4 regions of the Enterococcus sp. AZ109 genome follow, and region 1 is predicted to be linked to each of the others. Evidence: riboswitches for the same ligand, from Rfam matches in the RefSeq annotation. Region 1 holds a riboswitch; each other region holds the start of a gene.
What was found. A riboswitch is a leader RNA that binds a small molecule or an ion and turns the genes downstream of it on or off. The one in region 1 is predicted to bind thiamine pyrophosphate.
Positions count from the first base shown of each region.

Region 1 (6,081 bases):
TTTTTCTTTGCTCAACTCGATCATGTCTAGCTGGTCATCGCTCTGATTTTTCAAGATATAGATTCGATCAGACAATTTAATAGCTTCATCAATATCATGGGTAATAAATAGTGTCGTTAATGATAATTTTTTGTGGATATTGAGGTACCACTCATGAATTTCAGATTTAGTAAAGCTATCTAAGGCACTAAACGGTTCATCTAGTAAAATCAAATTAGACGAAAATAAATAGGTTCTTAGTAAAGCGATTCGCTGACGCATTCCACCGGAAAGATCTTTCGGATAAGATTTACTCACACTTGCCATGTTAAATTCTTCCAGAAGTTGGTTGGCCCTTTGAAGGGCTTCCTTCTTTTTGACTCCCTGTAAAATCAATGGCAAAGTGATGTTTTCTTCGATTGTTTTGTATGGAAGAAGTAAATCTTTTTGGAGCATATAGGAAACCTTTCCTGGCATATCAATGACGGATTCTCCATCTAACAAGACCTCACCGCTACTGGGGGTTAAAAGACCGGCAATAATGCTAAAAAGCGTTGACTTTCCAACTCCGCTCGGACCGATGATACTGATGATTTCATGATCGAGCACATGGAGATTCAAATGGTGCAAGACTAGTTTTTCTGAAAAATATTTTGACACATCTTTGACTTCTAGCTTAATCATTCTGCTCACTCGGTAGATAATCATTGGTAAATCCTGTATTTTCAGGAATTTCTTTATCAATTAGTTGGTTTTTTCCTAACCAGGTATAAAAATCATTCCAGCGCTGCGAATCAATATATCCCCATCTATCTTCGTCGGCACGATATTGTTCGGACAACCATTTTTGACTTGCCAGAACTAGGTCTTTGTTCAACTCAGGTGCCTCTTCGACTAAAATATCGGCAGCTTCCTCGGGCGACTCAATGGCGAACTCGTAACCTTTTTCAGCGGCTTTTAGGAATTTCTTCGCCACATCTCCATGCTCCTTTAAGAAGTTGTCGTTTGAGATAATTACAGGCGTATAATAGTCAAACACCGGATTCAAATCCTTAAAATAAAAGTAATCAATTGGGACACCTTCGCTTTCAGCAGAAACGCCACCCCAGCCGTAGAAAACCCAGATAGCATCCGCTTGTTTTTCCTTCAATGCCATCGGTTCATCCACAATATTATTCGGAATCAAATTAACTTTTTCAAAATCACCGCCGTCTTTTTCCATTACGTTGGCGATAGTGGCTTGCTCAACAGGTGAATCCCATGTAGCATAGGTTTTGCCTTCCAATCCTTTAGGTCGGTCAATACCTTCACCCTTAAGAGACATGATACCAGACGTATTATGCTGTAAAATAGTCGCTACAGCTGTGATTGGTAGTGAATCATCTGAAGCATAGTTCGGTGCTAGCGAATCTTGAGCGCTAATTCCAAATTGAGCTTTGCCACTCGCTACGATTGCGGAGGCATCTCCATCAGAGGGTTGCACAATTTCAACATCCAATCCTTCTTCTTCAAAATAACGTTTTTGTTGTGCTACGTATAGTCCTGTATGGTTGGTATTAGGTGTCCAATCTAACACAAACGTAATTTTTTCCAACTCTTTGTTTTCTGTTGCGCTTTGCTCATTGCTACATGCTCCTAGAACCAATAAACTACTCAAAGCAACTAATGCTTTCCACTTTACCTTCATTTTTACTCCTCCTATACTTCTTTTTTCCAGGGCATAGCCAATTTTTCTGCCAAATTGACCAATGCCATCAGTAATAAACTAATTAATGAAATCAAAAAAATTACTGCAAACATCTTGTCAAAATCATAAGATTTTCGTACTCGTGTCATATAGACACCTAATCCTTCAAAGCCGCCCAGCCATTCTGAGATAACCGCACCAATTACTGCATAAGTCACAGCGATTTTTAGAGCAGAAAAAAAATCACCAAGACTTGCGGGAATCTTGATATGCCAGAAAATTTGTCTGCGATTTGCTCCCATCGAACGTAATAGCCGCAATTCATCATGATCAACAGAAGAAAAGCCATTCAACATAGCAACGGATACTGGGAAAAACACAGTGATGACAATCAAAACAACCTTTGGTAAAACGCCAAAACCAAACCAGATTGTCAATAAGGGTGCAATAGCAACAGTGGGAACAGTTTGCGTTAAAATCAGCAGGGGATAGATAGTTTTTTTCACTCTTTCGAAGTTATCCATAAAAATTGCAACTGCGATCCCCAGTGACATTCCTAAAAATAAACCTAATAACGCTTCGATCAATGTGATTCTGGAATGGAACAATAGTAAATCAAAATCATTGATAAAGGCCTGACCAACCTGTAAAGGAGAAGGGAGCATGAACGTTGGAATCCATCCTAACGAACTAACACCTTGCCACACCATAAGAAGGACGAGTACCGAAACACCAGAGTAGAGGTTAATGCTGGTGCTTTTTCGTCTTTTCTTCAATCCCAAACACATCTCCTTCAGGTTTGTAAGTGATTTTTACATAAGCAGATACGCCTTGAGATCCCGCTTTAATTGCAATCAGTTGACAGTTTTTGACGATCTCCATCAATTCATCATAATTTCCCTCAATACTTGTTTCAAACGCCCCAACCTGATAAGTCAATCCTGTGCTTGCTATATAAGCGATTACTTCATCAACAACACGAACAACTTCTGATTCACCTTCTACTTTTGGTAGTACTTGAATTGCGATACCTGCTTCCATTTTTCTTCCTCTTTTCTTGAAATTAATTAAAATAAAAAGGCATTTTCCCCAATAGAGAAAATGCCTAAAATAACCAAAAATGATTCTTTTTTTCGACATGCTCCCTACGCTGGTCTTAACCAACAGGTTCAAAGGGTCAGGTTTTTAACCTTCTCAACGCTTGTGCGTCCCCCTGCATCTTTATTTAATTGTTTTTAATAATACATTTCTTTGATTTGTTCGTCAACATACTTTTGAAAATCAGTAAAACAAAAAACGATTAAAAACGATAAACGGGTTTTAATCATTTTTGTTTTATACTTGATGAATGTCTAGATCTAGATTGTAATAAGGTTCCAAGATAGCATTATTAATTCCTTTTTCCGTAACAATAGTATCTAAAGAAGTAGCACTATCAACAAAGAAAGTTGAAGTTGTGCCAATTTTTTCTTTCGTTACAATACCGATTTTATGAGAACTTTGTTGAAGCAATTGTTTTTTTATTGCAGCTTCTTCAAATGATGGGACAGTGATCCCTTTTTCAATATCGATTGAAGAGATACCCAGTATACACAGCTCTATATTGATACCTTCAATTGCTTTTAATGTAGCAGAGCCTTTTAATACTTTAGAATGTTTATCCAACTCACCAGGCAACAAATTGATGGTAATATGCTCATGATCGCATAATGCTAATGCAATCGTAGGGCTATTGGTGATAACTATCCCACTATAATCGTTAGGAATGTTCTCTGCGAAAAAAAGATTCGTTGTACCACTATCAATGTAGATTACTTTTTTTCCATCAATTAGTGATGCTGCTTTTTTGGCTAGCATTTTTTTGCTGACTGAGTGTTGATCAATTCGGTGCTCAAATGGCAGGTTGGTGTTATCCAATCTTAGCGCGCCACCGTGAACGCGTTGGACAAGTCCAAGCTTAGCTAGTTCTTGAAGATCTTTTCGAATTGTATCTTCCGTTACCTCTAATTCTTTGGTGAGATCGTTTACTAAAACTTTACCTTCTGCCTCTATTTTGCTCAAAATATATTTGTGGCGTTCGCTTTTTAACATTATTTTCTCCTTTAATCGAAATTTATTGATTCTTATCGTTTTCCATTGTATAATGATAGCATAAAGAAATCGATTAATTACTGACACGTGCTATTTTAATCCATATTTCTTTTGTTGTACACCTAATGTTAGCGCTTAAAAGAAATCAACTTGGAGGATGATGCAGTTATGAAGTTTGGAATATTTTCAAAAGTTTTTCTGAAGTACCAGTTGGACGACGCTTTGAAGAAAATTGCTGGTTTGGGTTTTGAGAGCATTCAATTTAATTTTGCTAATGTTGGTCTACCTAGTTTACCACAGTCTGTAGAGAAACATATTTTAGAGAATATTAAGGACTCTTGTGAAAAAAATGGGGTTGATATTGCCGTCATATCCGGTACGTTTAACACTTTAGAGTTAGATGAGACCAAAAGGAAAGAAAATTTAGCTGGATTTGAAACGGTTGTAAAATCTGCAAAAATGCTAGGCGTTCCTTTTGTTTCTATATCAACAGGTAGCTTTAATCAAGAAGACTTTTGGAGTCCTCATCCTGATAATCATACTGAGAAAGCTTGGGTGGTACTTAGCAAGTCTATCGAAGCTATGCTCAAAGTAGCTGAAGAAAACAACGTCACCATCGTTTTTGAACCAGAGCAGGCAAATGTCGTTAGCTCAGCAGAAGATTCTTTGCGCTTGATTAATCTATTCGACTCTAAACATCTAAGAGTGCTGTATGATCCGGCTAACATCGTGACAATAAAAGATGCTGACAATCAATTAGAAAAAATAGAACGTACACTTGAGCAACTCAAAGATGTAATCTCGCTAGCTCACTGCAAAGACGCTCTTGTGACTGATAAAGAAATCAAATTTGCTCCCGTTGGAAAAGGTACCATTCCATTGGTGGAATACTTAAGGAAACTAACTAAGTTTTATGACGGGCCAATTATTATGCATGGATTAGAAGAAGAAGACATTGAATATGCACTAGAAAATTTAGGATTAATGGAGGAAAAGTAAGATGACAAATATAAAAAAAGATGACAAATTAGTGAAAATTGGGGTACTTGGAGCGGGACAAATTTCACAGGCTGCCCACTTTGATTCAATTAGACGATCTAAAAATGCTGAATTGTATGCAATCTGTGATGTAGATGAGTACTTACTGAATGAAATGAATAGTATCTATCACCCAACGAAATTGTACAGAGACTTTGATGAAATGCTAAAAGATCCAGAAGTTGACGCAGTGGTTATTGGGATCGCAGATAATTTCCACGTGCCAATGTCAATCAAAGCAATCGAAGCTGGAAAGCACGTATTAGTTGAAAAACCTTTAGGCATGTCTATTGAAGAAGTTGAAAACCTTGGTAAAATTGTAGAGCAAGCAAAGGTTCATGTACAGGTAGGAAACATGAAACGCTTTGATCCAGGTATTGAAGCAGCAAAAGACTTTATTGACAATGAAATGGGAGAAATGCTGGCATTAAAAGCTTGGTACTGTGATAATACGTATCGCTACACAACTACTGACAATGTCCAACCAGTGATTCTTACAGGTCCTAATGCGAAAAAACCTGCTGGAGATCCAAAAGCGGATAAGCGTCGCTATTATATGAGAGGTCACGGAAGTCATTTGTTTGATACGGCAAGATATCTTGGCGGAAACATTATAGCTGTAACGGCTTGGCTAACTGAAAAATACGGTTCTTATTCTTGGTTTGTTACGGCAGAATTTGAAAATGGTTTTGTTGCGCAGTTAGATTTAACATTGCAGGTTAGAATGGATTGGCACGAAGGCTTTGAAGTCTATGGAGAAAATGGATCAATATTGGCTAAAACGTATAATCCTTGGACCTTCAGAAGTAGCGATGTAGAGATTTTCAAAGTTGCTGACGATAGTTTCCACCGCCCAATTGCAGTAGATGGACATTTTTATCGCCGTCAAATTGAAGATTTCGCTCAGGCTATTTTGACAGGAAAAGCCGGTAGAGGCGCAACTGTTAAGGATGGAATCGAAGCAATGAAAGTGATGCAAGCAGTGCAAGAGTCTGTAAAAACTGGCCAAAAGGTCTATGTTGATTCTGTTTCAGGAGAGTTATAGGAGGAGTAAAATGGCTTTTTTTAAAAAAGACGACATTGATTTTTACTTTGAAGACGATGCGAATTCAGGAACTCCTTTTATCTTTTTACACGGATTAGGTGGCGATACGGGGCAAACATCTGGATTAATGAAGAAAACAGCCGGCATCAGAAGAATTGTGATGGATTTCAGAGGTCATGGTAAAACCAGATATTTTGGTGACGAGTCGCTGCTTAGCTTCAATCAATTTGCTGATGATGTC
Region 1 is NZ_JBIOSF010000001.1:755,462-761,542, reverse strand. Features, by position in the region: gene IGI42_RS03635 (ABC transporter ATP-binding protein) at 1-663, opposite strand, end outside; gene IGI42_RS03630 (ABC transporter substrate-binding protein) at 656-1,666, opposite strand; gene IGI42_RS03625 (ABC transporter permease) at 1,678-2,442, opposite strand; gene IGI42_RS03620 (thiamine-binding protein) at 2,411-2,707, opposite strand; TPP riboswitch at 2,792-2,891, opposite strand; gene IGI42_RS03615 (DeoR/GlpR family DNA-binding transcription regulator) at 3,002-3,757, opposite strand; gene IGI42_RS03610 (sugar phosphate isomerase/epimerase family protein) at 3,926-4,756, shown strand; gene IGI42_RS03605 (Gfo/Idh/MocA family protein) at 4,758-5,840, shown strand; gene IGI42_RS03600 (alpha/beta fold hydrolase) at 5,851-6,081, shown strand, end outside.

Region 2 (6,081 bases), 1.3 Mb from region 1:
AATCGTCACAATTAATGCCAATAAAACAACTGCCAGTGACCCTAAGATAGAATCCTTCCATAATAAACCACCCGTATTTATTCCCCACAAGCTGAAAATCAATGTAGGAATAGAAATAATTAAGGCAGCTGAATCCAAATATTTCATTAAATGGTTTAAGGTATTATCCATCAAAGCAGACACCATGCCGCTAGTAGAATCGACTAATCCGCGATACAAATGAACCAACTTTTCTACCCGGCGACAGCTAATTCTTACATCATTCAACGTTTCCTTAGAAATCCGGTTGATGATTCTTTCATCTGCTAAAATTAAATCGGTGGTTTGCTTCTGATCATCTAGTGTATGCTCTAAATAAACCAGATTTTTTTCAATGTCTCGCAACAAAATTAGGTTATCCTTTTCGGTACTAGTCTTAGCAGCTTCGTTGACTTCATCAATCATTTGTTTTTGCTTATTCAATGCCAACAAAAAATTGTGGTATGTGCGTAAAATATACTGAATGATGAATTGGTCGACTTCCCCTCCGCATTCTTCAACCATTCGTTGAATTTTGAGTAATTCATAGGTTTCATTCGCAACAGTAATCACTTGTTCCTCAGCAAAGATAAAGGAGATTGGTAACAAAGCCCCTTCCACCGAATTAGAAACATCTTGTTCTACCTGATAGCTAATCAGCACCAAACTGACACATTTCCCTAGTTTTTCCGACTCAAGGATTTCAATCCGAGAGACCTCTTCAGTGAACGGGTGAAGGGTGAACACATCCTTAGGCAATTCAAATTCTTCAACATAGCGAAGGATTTCGTCATTTGTTGGTGCAGTGATAGACAGCCAAGATCTTGTTTTATCACCGGTTGTAATAGTTGATTGTTCAATCATGGAATTGCTCCTTTTGTTTCTCGAACTTTTCCCTTTATTATACGCTAGCTTAGTTAGAAACCCATATTTCACGCTTATGAAACAAAAAGCCGATGAAGTCTCCTTCATCGGCAAATAGCTTTTCACTTACGAAAAACCTATAAAAAATCTTTACGAATTGGTGTGAATGTATCAACTAATTCGGAATTTGGTTCTAATGGAATACAGCCATGACGTACATTAGGCTCAAAGCGTAAAAAGTCTCCTGGTCCTACAATATATTCCTGGTCCTCTTCAAAAAACTTGAATTTCCCTTTAACAATGTAGGTTACCTGTTCTTCTGGATGGCTGTGCAGCGATGTACTTTCTTGAACTTCTTTAAAACGCACGACTACTGACATAATCTTGTCGCTATGAGTTACGACACAACGTTCGGTATTCTCATCGACTTTTTGAAACGTTTGGTCCTTTTGATAACTAATCATTTGGTTTCCTCCTAAATTATAAGGCTTCCACTGCTCGACGTAAGCTTTCAACTGTACGAGGGACATTTTCAGCTTTCATTATTTCACTTACTACTGATATACCAGCAATTTCGCTATCTGTCAAAGCAGACATATTATCCAGCTTAATTCCGCCAATTGCTACTACTGGTAGCTCCACTGATTGCGTAATCTCCCTTAGTGTTTCCAGTGATGTAACCTCGGAATCCTTCGTTTGTGTCGGAAAAATCGCACCAACTCCTAAATAATCTGCTCCGTCTACTTGGGCTTCTATACTTCGCACCAATGTTTTCGCAGATACGCCCAATATTCTATCTGACCCTAACAAACGCCGGGCAACCGTTACTGGAAGCTCATCGTCACCAATATGCAACCCTTCAGCACCGACAGCTAGACAAACATCTAAACGATCATTAATAATCAGCGGAACATTATAGCGCCCAGTGACTTCCTTAACCTTCAAAGCCAGCTGATAAAAATCATAGGTGGATAATTCCTTTTCCCGCAGCTGGACCAAAGTTACTCCGCTTTGACATGCTTGGTCAATGATCGTTAAAAACTGTTCCTCGCTAAAGTCGTAACGTCCGGTTACTAAATAAAGTTTTAATAGTTCTTTATTCACACCATTTGCCCCTTTACTTGTTTTTCCCATTCCTGCTTCATCAACACCGAAAGCTGATTTAAAGTCGCTTGACGAAAGTCAGCCAATCCCTCGGGAACTAGTTCCTTGGCTCTTTCTCCACAACAATTAAAGTAACTAACCGCTGCGATGACTGCCGGGAATGTTTCCAGTCCAATACCTAATACGGCTGCAATCATCGCCCCTACGATATCACCAGTTCCGGTAAAACAGTCCAGCTCCGCTACACCATTTTTTAACAAACACGCCTCTGTCTGGTTGACGACCACATCAACAGCTCCAGTTGCTAAAAAGGTTGTTTGTGGATATTCAGCTGCCAAAGACTTCAGTGCATCTGTCAATTCTACTAATGCTTCCTCCGACTGATCAAGCGAACTACCATCAACTCCTCGTCCATGACTTTCCAATTGGCAAAGCGCCCGCATTTCTGAAATGTTACCTTTGACTACTTCAGGTGGCTGCTTCATTAATTGCAGCGCCATTTCCTGACGCAAAGGACTAGCTGCCAAACCCACTACATCGATTACAGTTGGTTTGTGGTTCTTTTTAGCAAAGCGGCTAGCTTCAAATATATTTGCTTCGCGCTGTGGAGATATGTGTCCTAGATTTAGCAATAGACTATCCGTCTGTTGGAAAAAAGCCGGAAACTCACGGGCGTCATCAGCCATTACTGGCTTAGCATCAATATACAACAAAGCATTTGCCATTGACTCGCAAGTAATTTCATTCGTGATACACTGAACCAATGGTGACGTGGATAACGGAAATACATCTTCTACTGCTGCTAATAGTTTAGTCATTACTGATCCCTCCAAATAATTGCTGACATCTTCTGAACACGGGTACTCGATAAATCAATTTCCAAACAAACAAGGCAACAAAGGAACCAATTATGGCCGCTCCAATAAATCTGGGAGTATAAATTAACCAATACATTCCTTGTTGGCTGCCGGTAAACAGAACCATTACCGGATAAGACAATAATGAACCAATAATCCCTGTTCCAATAATTTCTCCAACCATAGATCCATAAATATTGTTAGTAACTCGATATAACAGTCCTGCTAAAAATGCTCCAAAGACTGCTCCAGTCAGTGCTAACGGTGGAATTCCTAATAAAAGCATTCGAATAATTCCACAGCACAAAGCCATCACCGTTCCATAAAGTGGTCCTAACAGTCCACCGGCTAGAACATTCATCACACTAGACATTGGTGCCATTCCTTCCACACGAAAAAGTGGCGACAGCACCACATCCAGTGCGATCATCATTGCTAACAACATCATTTTTTGCAGTTTATCTTTTTGCAAACTTCCAACTTCCTTTCTGTATTTTACTCCCACCAATAAAAAAAGACTCCTCTTTCAAAATAGAAGCAAAAGGAGTCCTCAGAAAGGTTTAGCAAATCGCTTTTTTATTGTAGTTCAAAGCGACTTTGATGAAGCCAGACCTCGATACTACGATTACAACAACCCATCAATTTGTCAAAAAGATACCTCACAATCGATGAAAAAAGCCCGACCAAAAAATGGACGGGCGCGCTTGATGTTTTTACGACATTTCCCTGCGCCAGTTCTAACTGTTTCAGGTTCCATGGGTATAATCTCAGCTTTTAAGCACCCCAAATGTTTCTATATGAAATTGTAATTAAAGTATATCATACTTTTTTTCATTAAGGTAGACACCTATCAAGATTTCTATCAAAATCTATGCTATGCTTTAGGTCAGAAAGGGGTCTATTTATGCAACATCCATCATTTAACACCATCCATCACGTTGCGATTATCGTATCAGATTATCAGAAAGCTCGTGAATTTTACGTGGATATTCTAAAACTTCCTATTTTAAGAGAGCACTATCGTGAAGAGCGTCAAGATTACAAACTGGACTTACAGCTGTCTAATGGTGCTGAATTAGAGATTTTTGCCGTCAAGAATCCTCCAAAGCGCCCTAGTTATCCCGAAGCTAGTGGGTTGCGTCATTTAGCCTTTAAAACTGATAGAATCGATGAGACCATTGCTTATTTGGAAGCAAGAGGTGTGTCGTGTGAACCTTTACGGACCGATGATTTCACCGGTGAAAAAATGACATTCTTTTTTGACCCTGATGGTTTGCCCTTAGAATTACATGAGTAAAGCCAGCAAAATTCACTGGCTTTACTTGATTTCACTCGTATCTGAAGACCGAGCTGATAAATTATTAGTCTTATTAACTGAGAATAACAGAATGTTTTATAGTCCTAATTCTTTCTTCAAAGATAGATCATTAACTAAATTTTGAATAACTACCAAAGCTTTAGGTGTCACGAATGGATCCATTACTATTACCGGAAAATCATTCGGCACACCTTCTACTGAACCAGTAGTGATCAAGCCGTCATAAGTTAACATCTCTTTATACATGCCCTGCTTGCGGTCTACTACATTTTCAAAATAGAAGATATCAAAATTCCCATGCACAATTCGGCGAATCTGTTTAGCTAAAAAACTTTCTTCTGTCGGAGTCAAATCGGACAAAAGCAGCAAGCGAATCTTCTGATCTTGTTCCACCAACATCTGTAAGCTATCCACTTCCGCCGTCAAAAGTAAATACACATAATTCATCACAAAATCGGATTCTCGGTACATCGCATATTTTTTTACGAATTTTCGGACAATTTCCGATACAAGAAAAATTGGTTTTTGATACATAATCTCGGTCATTTCTAAAAAGGTATCGCGGTTACGACGTAGAATAGACACAAATGCTCCATCTTTGTCATATAAGTAGTAATCATTCATTAATACTGTGGTCATATTAATCAGTGCCTGTTGATCCATTTTTTCACTCACTAGCTTATTGAAGTCCTCAGCTAACTCAAAGTGCTGATGAAATAATTTTTGATAGCGCAAATTATCTGCCAGTGCCATTTCGCGATGAGCGCTACTAAAAACGATGGTATCGGAATAAATTAACCACATACAGTCCCGTAAAACGTCAGTTGACAATTGTACATGAAAAAGATCCTGAGCAGTCTTATTAAATCCGTCATACCTTTCTTGATCTGGCAAAATAAATCCTTCCTTACGCAGTTCATCTGCTGGGTACATATGGCCATTTTTAATTCGCCATAAGCTGACATAAATTGTATAGATTAACCTTTTTTGAAAGATGTACTTCCGATATAAATTATTCTTCTTAACAAAATCAACTACAAATTGTTCAATCGAATTAAATTGGAAATCCTTTAGCATCGGCAAAATATTGTCAAAAGCATTCTGCTTCTCAACGAAATAACGGTAATAAAAGTGTCGGATCACACTTTCCTTGCCTTCAATTCGCAACGGTCGATAGCGTAAGTACATCCCCGCTTTCTCTAACGCAACTTTCACTTTTTTCAAATAGCGTTGTGTGTTGGAAACACTTAGATACAACCGTTCAGCTAAAGAAGTAATATTGTTACATTCCTCATACAGCAACTGTTCAATGATCTGAAATTCTTGTGAATGAATTAAAGTGTCTGCATACAAATTACCAATACTGACTCGTCCTCTCATCGATAAGCGATAAAGACCTTTATATTTTTCAATATGAAAATGATCACTCTGTTCATTTATTAGTTTTACATCATCTAGCAATATGGGAAGTGAGCAGTCCAGCTCACTCATTAGCTGATCACTTGGCAATCCGTCACGCTGATAATACAGCGCTTCAATTAGTCGCAGTCTTCGCTTATTGCTTGTACCGAGAATATCCCGAAAGTCCATCCCATCTCCCCCTTTATGCACTCCCTTACAATTTGAGGGTATCAGGTTTTTACATTTTTGTAAATTTAGCTTCACGAAAAAGCAAATTAGAATTTAATTAAAAAATTAGTATAATCCAGCAAGTATAGTTAGAGCAATAGCATTACTAGCTACTGACTCAACTCCGTATATTTTTTCTTATTACCTTTACTGTTTTCAACCGGGTATTTGATCGTATTTTTTTCTAACTTTTCTGTAATAATTCCATCGATATCAAACCCTAAATTATCGGCCATCATATATGAATAAATTAACACATCGGCCAGTTCTTCTTTCAAGCGTTCGGGATTT
Region 2 is NZ_JBIOSF010000001.1:2,057,773-2,063,853, reverse strand. Features, by position in the region: gene IGI42_RS09835 (magnesium transporter CorA family protein) at 1-882, opposite strand, end outside; gene IGI42_RS09830 (cupin domain-containing protein) at 1,020-1,346, opposite strand; gene thiE (thiamine phosphate synthase) at 1,363-2,016, opposite strand; gene IGI42_RS09820 (hydroxyethylthiazole kinase) at 1,983-2,804, opposite strand; gene thiW (energy coupling factor transporter S component ThiW) at 2,797-3,315, opposite strand; TPP riboswitch at 3,550-3,639, opposite strand; gene gloA2 (SMU1112c/YaeR family gloxylase I-like metalloprotein) at 3,748-4,140, shown strand; gene IGI42_RS09805 (helix-turn-helix domain-containing protein) at 4,237-5,751, opposite strand; gene IGI42_RS09800 (nucleotide pyrophosphohydrolase) at 5,901-6,081, opposite strand, start outside.
Region 2: another riboswitch for thiamine pyrophosphate. It lies ahead of thiW (energy coupling factor transporter S component ThiW); the one in region 1 lies ahead of IGI42_RS03620 (thiamine-binding protein).

Region 3 (6,081 bases), on a different contig from region 1:
GCAAACCGGAAATCGAAGAGAGGTTGGCAATGGATTACTACCCGTTAAACGACTTACTTAGTCGAGTGGATATCGTGATTACCGCTTTAAATAAAAATGTAGTCTTGCTAGAGGAAGAACAGTTCGAATTGATGGGACCAGGGAAAATCCTGATGAACCTATCTATTGCGCCATCTCATACCATTGATGACTTAGCCAACTGGTTAAGCCTTCCTAATACCTATGCATTTTGCGACACTGTAGCAGGAATTGGGGAAGAGGTAGCCAATTTACCAAATGTTTTTGCCGGTGATCACAGTGCTGGTCTGACATCAATGGCTAAAGTACGCCTAGCACAAAAAGTAATTCAGAATATAGAGAAGTTTCTGCAATAAATGAAATAGGTTTAGGCATATTTGTAGCTGCCTAAGCCTATTTGTATAACCAAAATCTATAGAAAATCATAGATTTGCCAATGGTTTTTTCGTAAATAAAACTATGGTGGGTATTCTCATCATGATATAATTAAAGAAACGTCTTTAGGAAGTTTTTCAATGTTTAATCTCTCATATGATGATAAGCAGCGTGTTGCGGGAATTATTATTTTAGCGATTTCTTTTTTCTTTCCAATTCCGTTTCTAGGTATTATTTCAGGTATTTATTTGTCACGGCAGTCGTTGCCAATTGGCTTTAAAATAGGTGCTGTTGTCATAATTTTAGAACAAGTGGTAATTTATGTGCCGTGGTTGCTGTATTTAACAATTGTAAGGTAGGTGGAGAAAATGTTGAAAAATGTTCGAGCTTTACCGTTTCGCTATCATGATTCTTACATTACATTTGCTGGTCTTTTATTCACATTTTTGGTGACAATACTTGTTAAAGGACTGCCGCTGTTTTTTGACGTTACCGGTATTGCTGACTACTGCTTCAGTGGAGGGTTACTATCTTTCCAAAGTTGAGAAACTGACGAGGAAAATGCTGATAAATGAAGTTTTTATTTTTTTAGGATTTGTTGCGTGGGCATTTATGAGTGCCAAGTAATTTTAGGAACCAGGGAGGTGAAAGCCTCATTAATATAACAAGGAGTGAAATATATGCTGTTTTTGACAAAAGATGACATGATCCAGACTTTTTCCATGAAGGAGGCGCTAGAGGCAGATAAAGAAGCCTTGATGATTTTCTCCAAAGGGGAGACAAATGCACCACTGCGCACGAATGTGGATATTCGAGAGGAAAATGGTGTAAGTTCATACATGCCAGCCTATATCGGTGGGGATAAACCATCTCTTGGCGTAAAAATTGTTTCGACTTATTTGCACAATATCGAACGGGGTCTGCCTAGTGTCACTGGTACAATGATCGTCTTAGATCCAAAAAGTGGGATAGTCACTGCCTTGTTAGATGGCACATACTTGACTCAGCTGCGAACAGGTGCGGTACAAGGGGTAGCGACAGAGCTATTAGCAAGAAAAGACGCCAAGATTGGTGCCCTGATCGGAACAGGGGGGCAGGCGGAGAAACAATTAGAAGCGATGTTAACAGCTCGTCCATTAACCGAAGTTCGTATTTTTGATATCTCTCAGAAAAGGGCGGAATGTTTCGTAGAGGATATGCAAGGAAAATTCGAAGCACGCTTGATTCCAACTAAAACTAGTCGGGAATGTGTTGAAGGTGCGGATATTATTACCAGTGCGACGCCGTCCAATGAGCCAACCTTCGAATCAGACTGGGTAAAAGACGGGGCACATATTAATGGAATCGGTTCCTTTACACCAAGTATGTTTGAAATTCCTAAAGAATTAATTAAGCGAGCAGACCGGGTTATCTTTGATACAACAGAAGGGGTACTAAATGCAGCGGGAGACTTTATTACACCGTTAAAAGAAGAATATATTCCAAAAAATAAGTATTCTGGCGAGTTGGGACAAATTCTATTAGGAGAAGTCCAAGGTAGAACTTCAGATAAAGAAATTACTATTTTCAAATCAGTTGGAACAGCTGTTTTAGATTTAGTGGTAGCAAGTCAGATTGTCCAAAAAGCCCGTGAAAAAGGCTTGGGTACAGAAATTCCAGATTAGAAATATTAAGACAAGCTGTTCTTTACGAGGAAGCTTGTCTTATTTTGTCGTTTGGGACAAACTATTAGCTGATCTGGACAAAAGGCACATTTTTATTAACTTTGACGATAAACTGAGTACATAAAAAAGTTCGGGAGGCAGTGTTATGTTGTTAGGAATGATTGTTGGCTGTTCGTTCGTGTTTTTATTAAAAACTTGGTAGCGGGAGTAAAAAGTTTACCTTAAATATATTTGTTTTTGCCTTTGTAATAGGTGGTTAAACGTTTACTATAAATAAGGTATACTTTTAATATGTTAGAAGGAGATTGACATATGGATGAAAGATTTATGGTTTCAGAAGAAAAAAGTGACAAAAAATCGATTAAAACGCAAGTTATTACAGATGAAAAAACCGGTGTGCAATATTTATTGGTCTTAAACACAATTTATGGATCGACAGGAATTACTCCATTATTGAATGCTGATGGTACACCTGTCATACGAAGAAGATAAAAGTAGGAGTCGTTTTCATCTAAAAGGTATGTTATACTTTTATTAATCGAATAAGAACACTAGGGGTGCTTTTAAGCTGAGATTATACCCATTGAACCTGAAACAGTTAGGACTGACGCAGGGAATGTGTGACTTTTTTAGTCAAATCGTTAATTATTACACCCGATCGTTTTTGTGATCGGGTTTTCTTTTTAGTTTGGCCTCCTCGTGGACTTTTTTGAGGAGGCTATTTTAATAGTAGAAAAAAGTAAGGGGGAGTTATATGTTTACAGAATTAGCAAGAAAAGCAGCTGCAGCTTATTGGGAGGGGAGCTTCGTGCATCCTTTTGTGGAGTCGATTGGAGATGGTACCTTATCACCGGAAATATTTCGGTTTTATTTGCTCCAGGATCGCTATTACTTAGAACATTTCAGCAAACTTTACGAACGGATTGCCGATCAAACAGCAGATCAAGAAGTACAAAACTTGATGAGAGAAAATGCAGAAAATTTACGATTAGGCGAGATTGCGGTTCGTGCCGATTTTTTTAGTGAATTAAACATCACTGAAAAAGAAATTGCCGAAACACCTGTTGCACCAACTGCCTATCATTATGTTTCTCACATGTACAGACAGTTAGTGGAAAGTACACCGAATGCAGCCTTTGCAGGTATGTTACCATGTGCCTGGTTGTATCAAGAAATAGGCATTCGTCTAATTAAGTCAGGATCGCCGCACCCATTGTACCAGCGGTGGATTGAAACTTATTCAGGTGAGGAAGCCGCTGAGGGAATCTTAAGAGAACGTGCTGTTTTAGACCGATTATACGAAGCGAGTAAACCGAAAGAGCAAAAGCAGATGCTGGAGGCTTTTGTCATCAGCAGTAAGATGGAATATGCGTTTTGGGAGATGGCGATGAATTTGGAAACTTGGGCGATCGCTTAAAAGCTTGATATATCAGTATGTAAAGACATATTTACATGGTAAAAAGCTGAATGTAAAGCACTTTTTCTGTTCGGTGTCTAGAAGTCTAACCTATAATTTGGATAAGGAGGTCAGTTATGAATATTGATCAAAAATTAAAGAATGCACGAAAAGCAGCAGGATTGACGCAAGAGGACTTAGCTGAAAAAATCAACGTCAGCCGCCAAACAATATCTAGTTGGGAAAATGGGCGAAGTTATCCTGATATCGTCAGCATCATTTTGTTGAGTGATATTTATAACCTCTCCTTAGATCATTTACTAAAGGGAGACGAGGACATGATAAAACAACTTGAAAAAGACACCAACACAGTCAAAAGCAATCGAAAACTGATCGGCATTTATCTCGCCTGCATTATGGGGTATGGTATTTTGTACTTGATGATGCCAATGATTTCTCTGCCAAAAATTGAAAATATTGCGATGAACCTCCTAGTTTTTTTAGTATCAGGACTAGCGCTGTTGTATCAGCTAATTCATCATATCAAACGAACCGATTTTTTGAGTAAAAGCACTTCTAATGTTGTTTTAACTCAAGTTGCCATTGTAGTATTTGGACTTTTGTTAATTGTAGGAACATTTTTAGTGTTGGATATTTTCTTGACAAAAACTTGGCAGTTGCTTACTGCTCGGATAATTACATGTTTGACCATTGCTTGCTTTATGTACGCCATCAATAAAAAAATAAGTTAAATGACTAGTAGAGAAAGCCCCATAAATGGAATACAATAGTTAAAAAAGGGGTTTTCTCTATGAAAAAACTCTGCTTTGTCTTCGAAATCAATACCAACGCTCGGCCGGTGCTGAATCTTCTGCCTTGGATATACATGAACGGAGAAGAACTGGCTGAGCATCTTTCTGGCAAATACGAAGTGATGTTCGACTATTTTAAGAACAAAGATCGCGCTGATTATTTGGTGGTGCCTAATCCTAATGGTGGTTTTATAAACGAAACCGATCTGCCTGAGATACCTGTCGATCTGGAACTGTTCTTCAACAAAGACTTCCAGGGAATTGAAGCGTCAATCGACAACTTCTTTAACGAAAAGCAAAGATAAGTCGGAATCACCATTTTTTTCAGAAACTTTACTGATCTTTTTGACACAATCTCGGGAACATGTTATGATTCTTGGCGAAAGAGGGAACATCTGATGATATACAGCTATTATTTTAAATTCGTAAGAAAAGCAGCTCTTGACAGATTAATTCGATGAAGCATTGTTAAGAGCATACAATAAAGGTTTAGACTTCATCGGAAACGCCCGAAGTAGGCAGGTTTATTTATTGTGCCTTGGTGTTTTCGATTTTGAAAAAATATTGTAGCTGCAGACAATTGCTGTTGTCTGTAGCTTTTTTTGTAAAGAAAATATAGTTTTTCACAAATGATAGGATTGGTTTGGACATAAGTAGTAGTGCAGGGCTTCTCAATCTAGAGGAGTTTGCGAAACCTTTCTTATTAATTAGATGTGTGCCGATAAAAAAAAGAAACAGTAATGAGGAGAAAAAAATTATGATGAATTTAGTAGACATTACCCAACAGTTTGGGGACAAGCTGTTGTATGAAAAAATTAATGCCCAAATCAACAAAGGCGAACATGTGGGACTAATTGGTCGCAACGGTGCCGGGAAAAGTACCTTGATCAAAATTATCACTGGCGAAATTTTGCCGGATGAAGGCCAAATAGTGGTCTCGCCAAAATTTCAGGTGGGCTACTTGGATCAATACGTCAACGTGGATGAAACTATGACCATTCAGGGATTTCTGCAAACAGCTTTTGCTGAGGATTTAGCGAAAGAAGTAGAAATTACTAAACTGTATGAAGCGTATGCTACCGATATGGATGATCGTTTATTGGAACGGGCAGGCCGTCTACAAAATGAGTTGGACCAAGGGGACTTTTACCAAATGAACACCTTGATCGACGAACTTGCGACAGGATTGGGGATTCACGTATTAGGAATGGATAGTATTTTGAAGAATTTAAGTGGTGGACAGCGTTCGAAGATTCTATTAGCGAAGTTGCTGCTAGAAAAACCAGATTTGTTAATTCTGGATGAACCAACGAACCATTTAGATGATGACCATGTCCAATGGCTGACACAATTTTTGAAGGAGTTTCCAGGAACCTTTTTGGTAGTTTCTCATGACCAGGCTTTCTTAAATGAAGTAACTACTCATATTATGGATATCGAATTCGGTCAATTGACCAAGTACACTGGTAACTTGGAAAAAGCGACTAAGCAAAAAGAACTGCGAGCGGAAACGTATATGCGCCAGTATGAAGCTCAAAAATCGCATATTAAAAAAACTGAAGAATATATCCGTAAATATAAAGCCGGTTCCCGTTCAACCATGGCAAAAAGTCGAGAAAAACAATTGGCAAAAATTGAACGTTTGACCCCACCTTCTGATTCACCTACGCCAAATATTGTGTTTGAACCGGTTCCTTTGGTGACAACTTTAGCTTTGGAGACGGATGATTTACTGGTGGGTTATGACAAGCCATTACTGGCTCCGCTAAAACTAACTCTTCGTTATGGAGAAAAAGTTGCTTTGCGTGGTTTTAAC
Region 3 is NZ_JBIOSF010000002.1:263,354-269,434, reverse strand. Features, by position in the region: gene IGI42_RS17880 (NAD(P)-dependent oxidoreductase) at 1-374, shown strand, start outside; gene IGI42_RS17875 (hypothetical protein) at 534-752, shown strand; gene IGI42_RS17870 (hypothetical protein) at 765-938, shown strand; gene IGI42_RS17865 (ornithine cyclodeaminase family protein) at 1,074-2,057, shown strand; gene IGI42_RS17860 (DUF6440 family protein) at 2,370-2,549, shown strand; TPP riboswitch at 2,601-2,691, shown strand; gene tenA (thiaminase II) at 2,812-3,474, shown strand; gene IGI42_RS17850 (helix-turn-helix domain-containing protein) at 3,591-4,205, shown strand; gene IGI42_RS17845 (hypothetical protein) at 4,265-4,570, shown strand; gene IGI42_RS17840 (ABC-F family ATP-binding cassette domain-containing protein) at 5,023-6,081, shown strand, end outside.
Region 3: another riboswitch for thiamine pyrophosphate. It lies ahead of tenA (thiaminase II); the one in region 1 lies ahead of IGI42_RS03620 (thiamine-binding protein).

Region 4 (6,081 bases), 1.5 Mb from region 1:
CATGTTCAGGTGCCCAATCTCGCAAATCAAACTTTGGTGGGCGACCATTCCAGCTAATTAAATTCAATTCCTTACGCCAGCCTTTGGCGTTTTCCGATAATACTGCAATTTCTTCTACAATTTCGTAACTAAATTCTCCTGCCATAGTACTTCCTCCTGAATGAATGTTAAAAATAAAGCCAGCAAGGTGGGCAACGGCCATGCTGAAAAGGCAGCTTCCCAATTATCCACCGGTTGTTGGTACAATTTTATCGTACGATTATAGGCGGATAACCGATTCATTTCTTGCCAGCGCTGATTCAAATGTTCTTTTACCGAAACGACCGAAGTCATTTCTATATCTTTTTCGATATTTTGACAAAGCTTGTTCACTAAACTACTGACCTGATAAACCTTTAAAGGTGAAACCTGCCGCCACTCCGCCCATTGCTCTAACATTGAAAGACTCAAATGCTCTAATGGCTGATCATAAATTTCCCATTGAATATCTGATAACTCTGTTAATGAAATAGTCAGCTTTCTTTGCACATAGGAAACAAATGCTCGCGTTAATTGCGTGAAATTTTCTGTCGGTTCAAAAAAATACCGACGCCCTTGGTTATTTCCCAAATAGCGCTGCATTTCAAGATAGCCTAATTGGATATTTGCCTTTGAACGATCTGACTCAAACAGCAACATCTCCCCTAAATCCCAAGTGCTTGCCAGCTTGATTGCAACCACATGTGAAGTCAGCTTCACCGACTTATCCAAACCTGGACCATGCACGTCTACTATAATAACTTCCGATGCTCCCTGTTTTAAAGCCACATCAACCGGTATATTGTTGCGATAACCTCCATCAACATAAAATTGCTCTTCAATCGATTCAATCGACATTAACGGAAAAAAGGCTGACGATGCCAGCAGCCAAGATATCATCTCGCTTTGTGTTTGTTCATTTAATTTTACCACGACTTCCTTAAATATGGGAACTCGAGTAGCTACTACATATAACGGCACACTTTTAGTCAGCTTATCAGCGTCTAAATGCTCTTGAAGTAAGTTCCTTAGAGGACCAGTAGATAAACCTTTCTGTTGGATAGCTTCGAAAAAGAATTGGTGCAATTGCTGAACATGATCCGAAAAATCAGCCTGTTCTAAATCGTCAAAGCTGATTTCCAGTACTTTATCAGTCGAGATTTCCTGCCATAAAGTCTCAGCAGCTTCTAAATCCCCCTGTGCAATCAAAGCGCCATTCAAGGCACCGACTGAACATCCTACTACCCACTCAAAAGAAATTTTATTTTCTAAAAGAGCTTTCCAAACGCCAATTTGATAAGCACCGCGAGCACCACCCCCGCCGAGAACCAGCGCAGTATTATAATTTAGTTGTTTTCGCCAACCACAATCACACCTTTTATAATTTTGATTTGTCAGCCAATTAGCCAAAGGTAATGGTGCATCTAGAACAAGTATGATATGGGTTCTAAAATATTGCCGAGCAGCCTTTTCTAAAAGATAAAGCCCTTCCTGCCAGGAAAGTTCTTTGACAATTAAAAAATTTCTAATTTTCCAAGTTTTTTCTATGTTCTGAACCTCAACAAATAGTTGCCCTTCCTGATCTGTTATGCAATAAACACGCCTTTTTCTTAAGGCATGAAGCATTCGTTGGGCAGCTTGACTATGTACCACATCAAAAGGAAACAGCAAACGAGCTTGCTGAATTATTTCATGATACTTTGACAACTCAGATGGATACAATTGCTGTACCTTCATTTACTTTCTCTCCCACTTTAAAAGAAAAGCCACAAAGCCCGTAAGCTCTGTGGTTTCTTAATTAATAAGTTCGTTGCTCCATGTTAAAAGCATCTTGCATTGGTTGCGTTGCTTTTTCCACAGGCGTAACTGCTTCTAGTTCTCCTTGTACAACTATTCGCGTGATCCCGTCAATTTCCCCGCAGGTCACCAAAGTAACCTGACGCCGATCAGGTAATACATCTAGATACTTTACCTCAGTTGGCTGTACGCGAACTTTAAGCGCTGTTCTATAAGTATAAATGCTGGTCAAATCAGTTAAATATATCTTGTCTCCTTCTTGAATATTATCTAACGGGGTAAACAACAAGCCAGCTTCTGCCGCTCGATGACTAGCTAAACCATAGTTTCCTTCACCCATCACTTGGTCAGGTTCCAAAGTCCCAGCACCAAACAGTAATGCTTCATTAGACAATCCTTTAAAAATCGGCAAATTAATCGCTACAGAAGGTATAGATATACCACCAATAACTGGTAAACGTTTATTACTTAACTGCGCCCGCATCACTGCCTCTGTACTGGCAGGAACAACCGCATCGAAATCAAAAGGCATATTTTCTTGCATATTTTTATCAATATCTTCCTTAGACAGATTCGAAACAGCATAACGATCGCCGTTGTATTGAATTAGAAAGTTTTTTATTTGATTATTGAAAATTAAAGCCAATCCAATTATTAATAATAAAATTAAAAAAAAATTGATTAGCCAGCTGGTCTTTTTTCTTTTTCTTTTCATGAGCTATCCTCCATACTATAATCGATTTTATCATATCACAAAGTAAGCGTAAATCTTTTACTGTAAGATGCTCAATTTACTAGTGTTAAGTTATTTAAAGGAGAATTAATCATTGGTTCATTTTGATCTTTTAAAGTATGTATGAAGATGAAAACTATTTGTGAAAAGTATTGCAATAACGCTTTCAACTGTAATGTAATTTTAAAATAAAAGAAACGAGCTTTTTTTTAATTGATGAGTTAAAATGATGATGACGATGATTGGAGAGGGTGAATGATTTGCTAGACATGCTTTTTGTATATATAGATACTACCAGCAATGCCGTTTTTTCTAAGGGACTTTCCCCAGCGGACTTTGTTGAGGGCATCGTGCATCAACCGGATCATCTACTCTTATTAGACCCCGCTGTCGAAATCGGTGAATTTGACACCCATAGCGGATTGAAGGTCATTAGTGGAACTTACGCTGTCAATCAATTTTTTACGAACAAAAACTTCTCACAATCTACAGCCAATAAGTGGATTGACTTTACAAATCCAGCTTTACTAAAGGAGTTGACACCTTTAGAGATTTCCGAATTGTTGTATTTTGGCCATATGCGTACACATTTGCATTCGCCATTCTTTTATAAGCTCCAAAACAACTTTGTTTATTTCAACTTGGGTAGTGAAACCCTACGTGTATATTATCGCTATTTAGATGAATTCTATCGAATCTTAGCAAATAAAATTACTCGTGTTGCCCTAGAAAAGGTCAACGATAAGCGCTCATTCTTCCGTAAAGGCTCTTCTGTTGCTCATTTAGAAGGAGAAATTTTAAAAGATTTATATCCAATTTTTCAAGAAGGTGCTGTTTTCTGTTTTTCAAAAGCTCAGCTTGAAAATAAATTATATCGCATTCCCATCTATTTATCTGATGAAAAAGGTTGGCGTAAACATCAGCCAAGTTATAAGCAAGATCAAAAAATGGGAACCTTATCTTATGATCTAGGTCGCCAAAAATGGAGTCTGTCCTTAGAAAAAGATGACTTAGCATTTGCCTTTCGTTAAAACGACCACTTTTGCCTTTAATTGACAGAAGTGGTCGTTTATTTTTATCTCGTTTTCATGCCTAATGTTACAGCATCACGTGGCAAAAACAACTGCGGTACTTTTTTCAAAACGCCTATTGCAATTACAGAGGTTACAATCCCCGTCGCCAAACCGCCGGCACCGTTCATCACGAAAGAAAAAATCCAAGGATTCATTCCCCACAATGCGTAACTGCCCCAGAAAACCACTCCAGCAATAAAATGCCAAAAGAAACGTGCACCAGTCCCCGCTAAGCTCCCTAGAATGATGTTTTTAGCTGCCTCTTTCTGATTGTGATCCAGCAGTGCCTGTTGAACTTTAGGTGCATATAATCCAGCAAAACCTGCAAAGGTAAAAGCTACTGGATACTCGATTAGAACTTGTAAAACGCTGAGAAACTGTAGATTTCCTGTGAAATGTAATATTCCCCAAATAAAGGATGAAAGTAAAGCTGGTCGAACTCCTCTTCGCAAAGCAAAAATAGTCATAGGCACCATCCCTAATGAAATTGTAAGGCTACTGCCGATGTTCGAGGGGATGAATGATAGCATATAAGCCAATGCTGCCACTATCGTTCCCTCCACCATAATTCTCGTTTTGTTGTGCATAAAAAAACTCCTCCTTTTTTTGAACATACAGTTCACAAAGGAGAAGTAAATTTATTTACTTCATCACAATTCCTACGCTCGCATGACCGAAACAGGTACCAGGGTTTAGAGTGTCCTCATTCTCAGCCCGAAGGCTCCCCTTTGTGACAGTATTATTCTTTTAGTATTTTTTACTATTACAGTATAGCACATAATTTATTTATTTCAAGCAGTTAGCGTGAAACACTCTCTTGATCGCCATTTGGTGCCAAAGTAGTTACTTTTTTTATGCGATCTACTGTTAACATCTGTAATTGATCATCTTGCGTTCTGATGACCAAAGAATCGTTGCCTACAGTTTTTGGCAGCCAACCAGATACCGTTTCAAATTTTTCTGGATCTTTCTCATGCTGTACTTGTAGAACAACCAAACTATTGTTCAAAGCTGCTAGTCGCAACTGACTCATAATCGTCTCATTCGCTTGTTCTTGTGCACGTTTATCAGCAGAATCGTTTAGAAAATCAGACAAAAAACGGAAAGATGAACTAGAAAAGGCTTTAATTAGATTTTTTTTTGCTTTTTCAGGTTTCTTCTTCATGTCATTTTCCTCCTTGAATGTATTCTGATTTTACTTAAAAGCGGGTTAAAAAACAATACATAGACTATTCTTCAAAAAAAGTTAACCAATAGGGCAACCCATCTTGAATCAAAGCATATGCTTCCTCAAAATCCCCTGTATACCAAGGATCTGGGATATCTTGGTTTTTTTTCCCAGGAACAATGTCTAAGTATAAATAGACTTTTTTGTCCGCTCCTTTTGGTGCTAGCGCCAATAAATCTTCCACATTTTCACGATCCATCCCAATGATCCAATCCGCTGTATAAAAATCATTCGTTGACACTTGACGAGAATGCATCCCTTTTGTACTAATTCCATGTCCTTTCAAAATTTTTTGCGTACCGTGATGTGGTGGATTTCCCACTTCCCAACGACTAGTTGCCGCTGAGTCTATTTTAAATATGTCTAATTTCCCCATTTTTTCAAATTGATCCCGGAAAATAGCCTCTGCCATTGGCGAACGACAGATATTCCCCATACAAACAAACAGAATCGTTTTCATTTGATTGCCTCCTTCAAGCTAAAAAGTGTATTTCGTGCTATAGTCAAATCATAGAAATGAGGTTGATAATATGAGTCGTATTTTTCTTTCTGCTAAAATTCCATCCATCGGTACCAAACTATTGGATAAAGCTGAGTTGGACTATCAAGTTTTTGATGGGACTGGTGTAATTTCTAAAGAGGAGCTTATAGAAAACATCACAGATTGCCAAGTACTAATTTGCCCTTTATCTACTATAGTTGATCAAGCAGTTATTGATCAAGCGCCCAATTTACGTTTGATCGCTAACTTCGGTGCGGGTTTTAACAATATAGATGCTGATTATGCTAAGAAAAAAGGTATCTATGTAACAAACACTCCGATTGTTTCAACCAATGCAACAGCAGAGCTGACTGCTGGTTTGATCATTGCTCTTTCTCGACGAATCGTAGAAGGCGATCGACTGATGCATGGTGCCGGCTTTGACGGCTGGGCTCCTTTATTCTTTTTAGGTAATGAACTAAAGGACAAAACACTAGGAATCATTGGCATGGGACAGATTGGACAGTCCCTAGCAGAAAAAATGTCTGCTTTTGGTATGAAGATTATGTACAGCCAACGGCATCAATTAGATTCAGAACAAGAAAAAGTATTAAAAGTTGAGTTCCACACCCAAAAAGAGGTTATTCAGCAGGCAGATATCCTTTCATTGCATGCTCCATTAACTGATGAAACACGTCATTTATTAAACTATGAAGTCTTTCAACAAATGAAAAATTCCGCTTTTGTTATT
Region 4 is NZ_JBIOSF010000001.1:2,281,349-2,287,429, reverse strand. Features, by position in the region: gene IGI42_RS10955 (YdbC family protein) at 1-145, opposite strand, end outside; gene IGI42_RS10950 (patatin-like phospholipase family protein) at 115-1,755, opposite strand; gene IGI42_RS10945 (class A sortase) at 1,817-2,530, opposite strand; gene IGI42_RS10940 (hypothetical protein) at 2,809-3,579, shown strand; gene thiT (energy-coupled thiamine transporter ThiT) at 3,624-4,208, opposite strand; TPP riboswitch at 4,261-4,359, opposite strand; gene IGI42_RS10930 (hypothetical protein) at 4,421-4,786, opposite strand; gene IGI42_RS10925 (low molecular weight protein-tyrosine-phosphatase) at 4,851-5,309, opposite strand; gene IGI42_RS10920 (2-hydroxyacid dehydrogenase family protein) at 5,380-6,081, shown strand, end outside.
Region 4: another riboswitch for thiamine pyrophosphate. It lies ahead of thiT (energy-coupled thiamine transporter ThiT); the one in region 1 lies ahead of IGI42_RS03620 (thiamine-binding protein).